3 regions of the Paenibacillus segetis genome follow, and region 1 is predicted to be linked to each of the others. Evidence: a T-box and tRNA genes for the amino acid it is inferred to sense, from the RefSeq annotation. Region 1 holds a T-box; the other regions hold tRNA genes.
What was found. A T-box is a leader RNA that pairs with one kind of tRNA and senses whether it is charged. The one in region 1 lies ahead of argS (arginine--tRNA ligase), so its partner is inferred to be a tRNA-Arg.
Positions count from the first base shown of each region.

Region 2: it encodes a tRNA-Arg, which carries the amino acid that the T-box ahead of argS (arginine--tRNA ligase) is inferred to sense. The anticodon was not compared.
Region 3: it encodes a tRNA-Arg, which carries the amino acid that the T-box ahead of argS (arginine--tRNA ligase) is inferred to sense. The anticodon was not compared.

Region 1 is NZ_BMFT01000001.1:2,154,279-2,157,566, reverse strand. Features, by position in the region: gene IEW05_RS10030 (response regulator transcription factor) at 1-62, shown strand, start outside; gene IEW05_RS10025 (extracellular solute-binding protein) at 59-1,738, shown strand; T-box leader at 1,827-2,054, shown strand; gene argS (arginine--tRNA ligase) at 2,104-3,288, shown strand, end outside.
Region 2 is NZ_BMFT01000003.1:47,970-51,257, reverse strand. Features, by position in the region: gene nikC (nickel transporter permease) at 1-292, shown strand, start outside; gene IEW05_RS19460 (HEAT repeat domain-containing protein) at 459-1,202, shown strand; tRNA gene IEW05_RS19455 (tRNA-Arg) at 1,464-1,537, opposite strand; gene IEW05_RS19450 (hypothetical protein) at 1,787-2,662, shown strand; gene tig (trigger factor) at 2,851-3,288, shown strand, end outside.
Region 3 is NZ_BMFT01000004.1:67,468-70,755, reverse strand. Features, by position in the region: gene gap (type I glyceraldehyde-3-phosphate dehydrogenase) at 1-36, opposite strand, end outside; gene IEW05_RS21280 (sugar-binding transcriptional regulator) at 138-1,202, opposite strand; tRNA gene IEW05_RS21275 (tRNA-Arg) at 1,749-1,823, shown strand; gene clpP (ATP-dependent Clp endopeptidase proteolytic subunit ClpP) at 2,048-2,647, shown strand; gene ade (adenine deaminase) at 2,781-3,288, shown strand, end outside.

The DNA.
Region 1 (3,288 bases):
TGTTTCGCGAGCGTGTGGGGAAATTACCAAATGAATTCCGATGTGATGGAGGAAAATTATGAAAGCTACAAGCAAGACTCTTCCATTGACATTGATTTTGATATTTGTCATGATCCTAAGTTCATGTCAAAAAGGCACCCAATCAGCCGGGAACGACGGGCATGACGGTAGAATTAGTATGAAGGAAGACCCCGCTTATGGAGTATATGATAACCAAGTTGTAGTAAGGATTGGGTTCAAAATCCCCGATTCTAAGTTAATGACTGGCGATACGAATGATAATAATCCTATCACACGGTATCTTGAAGATATCACGAATATTAAAGTGATCCATGCTTGGGAAGCTAAAGGCGACGAGGCCTATGTGCAGAAAGTGGATCTCGCCATTGAGAGTGAGGATCTACCCGATGCGATGGTTGTCACTCGTAATCAGCTTATGGAATTGATTGATCAAGGAAAGATAGAGGATTTAACTGCTACCTTTGAACAATATGGTTCAGACCTGATCAAAGATATGTATGATTCTACGCAGGGAGTTGCATTAGCTGAAGCAACAAGAAGAGGTAAGCTGTTCGGATTACCCAATGTGGCGCTTAATTCGGATTCTCCAACACTACTCTGGATCCGTCAAGACTGGCTGGATAAACTTAATTTACAAGCTCCTAAGAGCCTTGATGATGTTGAAGAAATCGCTAAAGCGTTCATCGATCGTGATCCAGATGGCAATGGGAAAAGGGATACGGTAGGTCTTACGGGGTATAAAGGTGTTGTCTACGGCACCAAACCACAGATGAATGGATATGATGCCATATTTAATTCATACCATGCATTTCCTAAGAATTGGATCAAGGATAAAGATGGAAATGTTATATACGGCTCAATTGCTCCCGAGAATAAAGATGCCTTGTCCAAGTTAGCAGATTGGTATAAAAGAGGACTTATTGATAAGCAATTTGCTCTGTATAAAGAAACTTGGGATCCAATTCTGGATGGTCAGGCGGGGATGTTCTTTGGTCCATGGTGGGCACCTTATTGGCCATTAGTCGAAGCTGTATCTGCGGATACGAAATCAGAATGGCGAGCTTTTGCGGCCCCACTGGATGTGGATCAGAAGTTCGTCACACATATGGCATCGGTTACCGACCGTTATTTGGTTGTACGCAAAGGGTATGAGCATCCGGAAGCAGTGATTAAACTATTAAATGCCTTCACACGTCTAGAGCGAAGGTTGGACCCTAATGAGGATGTTGCTAAATTGGATGATTTTGCGGCCCAATTAGGGATTCAAACCCGACATTACTATCCATTTGATTTATTAATTGACTATTCTGATGCTATAGAGAAACGTTACTCCATAATACAACAGGCCCTTCATGGAAAAGTGGATCCTGAAACTTTAGATGCCGAAACGAAGCAAATCTATCAGCAATGGATGACTGAGAAAGAACAGCCTAAGAAAAATATGGAGGGCTGGAAAGTAGCCAATGCTTATGAATATGGTGCGGGTGTTCTTGCTTCTACACCGATGGAACAGGTACGTAGTGTGTTTTTTGGTACAACCTTGTCCATGAAAGACAATTGGGCAAAGCTAGAGAAGCTGGAGAATGAAACATTTCTGAATATCATCGTTGGGGACTTACCGATCAGTGCATTTGATGATTTCGTAGTAGATTGGAAAAGGCTTGGGGGGGATAAGATCACATCGGAAGTGACTCGAATGGTCGAGAGCGGCAAATGATTCTTGACATCGACTCTGATATTCGGTATAAATTTAAAAAGTATAAACTATGATCTACATACAATCTGCATTTGAATATGAATAATGAAGAACATTAATGAAAGGGACAGTAACTCATTACCTTCTAGTCACAGCGAGCCGGGTAGGTGGAAGCCGGTGCAGAAATGATGAGTGAAGCGGACCCTGGAAATGATTTGCCGAACCCCTTTTTCAGTAGGTAAATCCGGTCATAGACCGTTATCAAAGTAGAGTGGTTAAATGATGAATTTAACACTTAGAGTGGTACCACGGGAAGCTAGAAGCTCTCGTCTCTTATTTAGAGGCGAGAGCTTTTTTGTATAACAAAATATAGGAAGGGTGGAACTATGCAACACTATAAAAAACTTATTGCCGACGAAGTTTCTGCTTTGATTGAGGACATCTCAACAGAAGACATGATGTTAATGCTAGAATATCCTGCAAAATCTGAAATGGGAGATATTTCACTACCCTGTTTCAGTTTAAGTAAATTACTTCGTAAGGCACCCGTCCAGATTGCTGAACAATTAAAGGAACAAATCAATATCACAGCGGTTGAACGAATGGAGTCCGTCTCAGGATATTTAAATTTTTACATCAATCAAGAGCAATTCGCCAAAACCGTTATATCCGATATTTTAAACAAAGGAGAGCGGTATGGTTCTCGTGATATCGGCCAAGGACGAACCATTGTTATTGATTATTCTTCACCTAATATTGCGAAGCCTTTCCATGTAGGACATTTGAGATCAACAGTAATAGGTAATGCGCTGTATCAAATCTATTCATTTCTTGGATACAAATGTGTAGGTGTGAATCATCTCGGAGACTGGGGAACTCAGTTTGGTAAATTAATCGTTGCATATCAACGTTGGGGCAATGCGGAGGATATTGAACGTGACGCCATAGACGAGTTATTTAGGTTATATGTTAAATTCCATCAGGAAGTGGAGAAAGATTCGGCATTAGATGATGAAGCTCGTGCTTGGTTCGTAAAGATGGAGCAGGGAGATTCAGAAGCTTTACATCTATGGAATTGGTTTATTGATATTAGTATGAAGGAATTTCAGAAAATTTATGATCTATTGGATGTTCGATTTGACAGTTATGCGGGTGAAAGCTTCTATAACGATAAAATGGACCCCGTAATTCAACAGCTTAAAGAGCAAAATTTGTTGGAAGAGGACCAGGGTGCTTGGTTAGTTCGTTTGGATTCATTCAATATGGCACCTGCTTTGATGCTCAAGAAAGATGGTAGTTCGTTATATCATACGCGTGATGTGACAGCCGCAATTTATAGACAAGAAACGTATCACTTTGACAAAGCTATTTATGTGACGGATTATTCGCAGAACTTGCACTTCCAGCAGTGGTTCAAGATCATTGAATTGATGGACTACCCGTGGGCAAAGGATTTAGTCCATGTACCGTTTGGTCGTGTCAGTTTGGAAGGTAGCGGTTTCTCTACTCGTAAAGGAAATGTCATCAAGCTGGAGGATTTGCTGCAGCAGGCGATTCTTAAAATAAAGGAG
Region 2 (3,288 bases), on a different contig from region 1:
CGGGATCCTGATCCGTCATATCCTGCCCAATAGCTTAACGCCGATTATCGTTCAAGGTACGTTAGGTATTGCCACAGCGATCATTGAAGCGGCTGCACTTGGTTTCCTTGGACTGGGTGCCCAGCCACCTGCGCCAGAGTGGGGAAAAATGCTCTCGGACTCCCGTCAATTCATCCAAACTGCGCCGTGGACTGTTATTTTCCCAGGGGTATCGATCATGTTAACCGTACTAGCTTTTAACCTTATGGGTGATGGTCTACGTGATGCTATGGATCCACGAATGAAAAGTTAATTAGTTGTAATTGAATACCAAAAGAGCTATCCTCACAGCAAATATTCCTTTGCTGAAGGGGTGGCTTTTTTGTTTGTAGTAATTTTTCCAGTTTTAATACGTGTGATGGATTAGATATTGCTTGGATAGATTTTGGTTCAAAATGTAAAAGAAGGAGGTGTAAGTTATGAGCCAAATGGAAGAATATAAAAAGGATTTACTATCCTTAGTTGAGTGGGAGCCCTATTTAATGCTTCATTCGGGTCTACCGGGCCCCCGTGCGAACCTAACCTTGCTCTACACCGTGGTTAAAATGGGCAATAAGGAGCATTTTCAAAGGTTCTTGAATTTTCAACAAGGGAACATGAGTGGAGATTCACCAAATGACTTTATTGTGATGTGTGGAGTTGTCGGTTTAGGTAAGTTGTTAGCCCAGGGTCAAGCAGAGGTTCTGGTTCATTTGAAACAGTATGCTGCAGACTCTCGTTGGAGAATCAGAGAGAGTGTTGCGATGGCATTACAAATTTATGGTGAGCATCATATGGATCAGCTTCTATCTGAGATGATGTTGTGGAGCAGTGATGGGTTGCTTGTACAAAGAGCAGTGGCAGCGGCACTGTGTGAGCCAAAGCTGTTGAAAGATAAGGGGCACGCGGAGCAATTATTTGTTATATTAAATCGACTGACCTCATCTTTATTAGTAGAGGAGAATAGAAATCAAGAGGGTTCTCTAGTTTTGAAAAAGGCACTTGGTTACTGTTGGTCGGTAGCTATAGCTGCATACCCTACAGAAGGAAAAGTTGAATTTGAGCAGTGGATAAATTATGACAACAAGGATATTCGCTGGATGTTAAAGGAAAATCTATCTAAGAACAGATTACATAAGCTAGATATGGAATGGGTGGAGTGGTGTAAGGATAAGATGGCGTAAAATGACGAGTCTCCTATGTTTATTTCAAAAGATGAATTTAGCTGTATAAAATACAACTAACGTACCATCGGGTAACCGCGTACGCTGGGGTACTCAGGTACTCATCCCCTGGAACGTCAAACGTCCCAGTCGGGGTACTCTCCCTTCGGTCGAGACTGCGATGTAACTGCTAACGAGGTTCATGCTCCGACGAACCCCGAATTGGGGTTCTCATCCCCTGGAACGTCAAAAAGAGCCCACAAAGTGGACTCTTTTTTATTACGTCCCAGGAGGGATTCGAACCCCCGACCGACGGCTTAGAAGGCCGTTGCTCTATCCAGCTGAGCTACTGAGACATATGCAGAAATAAAAAATTCAAGCAAAAAATACTTTATCATATCTATCTGGAATAAGCAAGGGTAAATTTTCTTTTTGCATTGGTTGCTTATGTAATGGAAGCTCCTGGATGGGCGAATATGTTGGAGTAGGCGTGAATTTTCATCTGGGTAGGTGTCTATGCTATAATCTACAATTGAAATTACAGTCGAAAAAAGGGAGGTGTCCTTATCAGCAGCATTCAATCGGAAGACAAAGATAATGTCGTCTTGTTTCCCAAAACACTGGATTATTACCAGATTGAGCTTACACGGATGTTGGAAACGGAAAGATACGGAGAGGCCATTGAATTGCTCCAATTCTTATTGCATTGCCAGGGCCAGGACCCTAAGCACTACGAAGAATGGCAGGCATTACTGGAATGGCTGATGAGCGCTTTCCCAAAGTCTCTGCATACAGATGAACAAGAGCTTGCGGAAGAAGAGGAAGGCGAGGAACAGTTAGCTAGAAGACATGTGGAGGCTAAAATTGCCGAGGATAAAAACTATCCTAAAAAGTTGCTGCAGGCAGTCATGGAGAGGCCCATGTCAGAGAAAAGCTTTCTAGCGCTGGAGCAACTTGCCTTTGTGGATTTGTCGGAAATTGATGATGCCCTTCATATATGGTTGAATCGTAGTGATTTGCACCCACTGTTACAGTATCGCGTCCTACAAATATTGAACCGTAGAGGTTCCCAGGGTTTGATTAAATTTCAGCGCGGAGGCGAAGAAGTTGAAATCGAACTGGACCAGGTGCCATTGAAGCCCACAGATTTTCCATCACAGATACAAGATGTATTGGAGAGGATTGAGCAACATACAGGAATTCATAATCCGACTTTATTTTATTTTGCTCAAGAGTTATGGTACCAATTTATAATGGGTGTGTACGGTACGATGAATTATCGTTCGATGCTTAGTGAGGAAGATTCCATATTGGATGTATGGGCCGCAGCTCTGCATACGATTGTTGCGGAAACTCTTCAGGATGATCAGAGTGATGAGGAAATACGCAATTTGTACGGGATTACGGACAGTTTGCGACTACGGTACGAACAGGCTTACCGCTCCATGAAACAATTTATTTCGATTGGGATCAAGTCCTGATTTTGAGAAGAATCACTTAATCTGGTAGTTCTAGTGCTTGCTCTTGTAAAATGATGTATTGTTGATTATAATATAATGGTTATTCTGATCGTGTTATAAGGACAGCTATACTGAAACCTTGATAGCTGCTTTATCGCGATTCGGTTTCAGTATTTCAGTATAGTGAAATTTGGAGGGGAAGGCATAAAATGAAAGCAACTTGGGAAAAAATAGAAAAGAACCTTGGCGTTCTTGAGGTCGAAGTGGAAGCGGAACGCGTTTCCGTTGCACTGGATAAAGCGTTTCAAAAAGTAGCAAAGAAAGCAAACGTACCTGGATTCCGTAAAGGTAAAGTACCACGGCCAATTTTTGAAGCTCGCTACGGCGTTGAAAGCTTGTATCAAGATGCGATCGATATTTTGCTTCCTGAAGTTTATTCTGAAGCTATTGATCAAACGGAAATCTTTCCAGTTGATCGTCCAGAAGTAGACGTTGAACAGTTTGCTAAAGGCGAAACTTTCAAGTTCAAAGCAAAAGTAACTGTAAAACCTGAAGTTACACTTGGCGACTACAAAGGTATCGAAGTACCAGCACAAGCTGTAGAAGTTACCGAAGAAGAATTGAGCCAAGAGCTTGAGCGCTTGCAA
Region 3 (3,288 bases), on a different contig from region 1:
ACGTCCGAAACCGTTAATACCAACTTTAATACTCATTGAATAGTTCCTCCCAAATGTTCATTTTTTTTATTATTCAAGACAGACCGAATAGCCCGCCGTGAGTAAACGGTAGTAAACAATAATTGTATCAAAAAATATCACATTGCATTGTGCTCTTGCTGTCTGTTCTTGTTCTCCAGTTCACTGACGATTTCCATCGCTGCTGCTTCATCAGTGACAAGAATGCCTTCATGACCGAACTTCAGTACGGCATGAATCGCCTTCGCTTTACTCTTGCCGCCTGCGATTCCAATAACGATGTCAGTCTTCATGATGTCTTCCAACCGGAGTCCCAGGGTCAGCATTTTGTGAACCACAACGCCTTCTTCGTCAAAATAGTAGCCAAATGATTCCGCCAAAGCGCCATCCTTCTGCAAATCCTCAACCATCGGCAACTCCATCTTACGACGTCGTGCCATTTCCATGGCGTCTCCGATACCGTGAACTACGATTCTAGCTTTACGGATCATGCCCACAATATCATGGATATTTGGATCGTGCACAAGCGACTGATAGGCTTCCTTCCCTAACAAATCGGGTACATGTAGCAGACTATAGCCTGCCCCAAGTCTCTTTGCCATTCCGGAAGCAATCGTGTTGGCCTGAATCTCAAGACTTTCGCCGAGTCCGCCTCTTGCCGGTACGAACCAGCTTTGTTTCAGCACTGCATTAGCCGAAGGTGTTAATTGTTCTGCGACCTCTGCCATTGTTGAACCGCCAGTAACGGCAACAACGTCACCATCTTGCATCACTCGTAATAGCGCCTTCGCTCCTGCCCGCCCAAGCTCACGCTTGATAAGTGGCGAAGTCTCACAATCACCTGCAATAACTACTACTTTCTGCAGGCCATAGGCCTTACGAATCTTCTCTTCCAAATTAGCCAGGCCAAAAATATCCTTCACTACCGGTTCCAGTTTCTCCAGCAGTGTCCTGCCCGAATCGCTGATTCTCATGCCTATATTCTCAATTTCAATCAGGCCTTGAGCCTTCAGGAGATCCGTTTCAGCACGTAACACACGTTCCGTCATGTTCAGTGAGGTTGCCAAAGTTCTACGGCCAATTACGTCAGATAACATGATCTGGTGAAGTATGGTGTACCTTTTCTTGAGAATTTCCATGAGATCAGGAAGAAGCTGCTGTTGCATTTCTAAAATATTACGCATGCCTTCAACTCCTGCAAGCTTCGTCTTCTCTCTGCTTCTCTTTATGGCCCTTAAATGTCCCGGGTAAACTTTTTAAGTCCCACTTACATTCTAACCAATTTTTCTCTCTGTTGCAAGTCTGACGTTCGTATAATTCACATTCTGCTTACCTCTTATACATCTAGATAAAGTTATTGCAGTTAGGGGCTGCTATATCTGCCCTGTCTTCCCCTCAACACTTCATTTTTTTATTTCTATTTCACTATGTTTAAGGCACTCTTTGCCTATAATCTAAAAGTTTAAAATATCCTTTTCTTCCAGCTTCCATGACCTTCCTGGGTTATTCACCCACATTAAACAAAAAGACAGCAATTGAATCATTACTATTATTATGAATGCGATCTGAGAGTAAAAAAATTTCTTCTATAAATATATTAAAAACACTCGTACTACAATTTCATCTCGTCATTCTTAACCTTTCCCTGTTTTTGTATAAGCTCTAACCTATAACTAACGCTTGCAATTTACATGTCAATATCATATAATCATTTTTGCTACTCTTCATTTGCGCCCGTGGTCCAATGGATATGACGCAGGCCTCCGAAGCCTGAGATCGAGGTCCGATTCCTCGCGGGCGCGCCATATTATTTAAACTACATCCCCGTTTAGGGGATTTTTATTACCCTTAGTTTGACTATCTTTGACTTTCTGTTTGAATTTGTTTATGATGAGGATAATATCAATCGATTTCGTCTATTATGAGATTGATGTGACTAATTCAATACGATATGGAGAGCAACAGGCGATTCTCCCATTTGAACAAATGGGCCTGCGATGCCTCATCCAAATTTAAGGAGGTTTTATCGGTGAGTTATATTCCAATGGTCGTCGAACAAAGTAACCGCGGGGAGCGCGCCTACGACATCTATTCCAGACTGCTTAAAGACCGAATCATATTCCTCGGCTCCCAGGTCAATGACGTAGTCGCTAACTCCATTATTGCTCAAATGCTATTCCTGGATGCGGAAGATCCGGGCAAAGATATCAGTCTCTATATCAACAGCCCTGGTGGCTCGATTACAGCCGGTATGGCTATCTACGACACCATGCAGTTCATTAAATCTGATGTATCCACAATTTGCGTGGGGCTCGCCGCTTCAATGGGAGCTTTCTTGCTAAATGCAGGTGCACCAGGCAAGCGTTATGCGCTGCCGAATAGTGAAATTATGATTCACCAACCACTCGGCGGAGCCGAAGGACAAGCGACAGATATTGAAATTCGTGCACGCCGCATCTTGAAGATGCGCGACAAGCTGAATCATATCTTGGCAGAGCGTACAGGACAGCCGTTGGAACGGATCGAGAAGGATACCGACCGCGACTACTTCATGAGTGCAGCAGAAGCAAAAGAGTACGGACTAGTAGACAAAGTTATTGAGAAGATCACTCCTCCACAAGGAGTATAAGGGATCTTAACCACATAAAGGCTGTCATCCAAGCAGGTGAAATATCTGCTTGGATGACAGCCTTTTGTTGAATTAATACGATATATACGTTAACCTTTATTAAATATTATTTACAGGAGGCCCTTTATAAATTATGAATGCACAGCAAAGAAAACCATTATATGACGTCAGTAACGTATTAGCTGATGTAGCTATAGGAAAAAGTAAAGCTGAACTCGTCATTAAGAACGGAACATTGGTTAACGTATACTCAGGTGAACTGTTGAGCCACATCGACGTAGCAGTAGCCCAAGGAAGAATTGCATTCGTCGGAGATGCCTCTCATACGATCGGAGATAATACTACTGTTATTGATGCATCTGGGCGCTTTATTGCCCCAGGCCTTATGGACGCCCATATGCATGTTGAGAGCACGATGCTTACCGTTACTGAATTCGCCAAAGCCGCGCTAGCTAAAGGTACAACTGCAATATTCATGGATCCGCACGAGATCGCTAACGTATTTGGGACCGAAGGTGTTAAATGGATGCACGAGGAAGGACGCGGACTCCCTCTTAAGGTATACACAACTTTCCCTTCTTGTGTCCCTGCCACAGACGACTTGGAAGATGCAGGAGCTACATTAGAAGTATCCGATATCA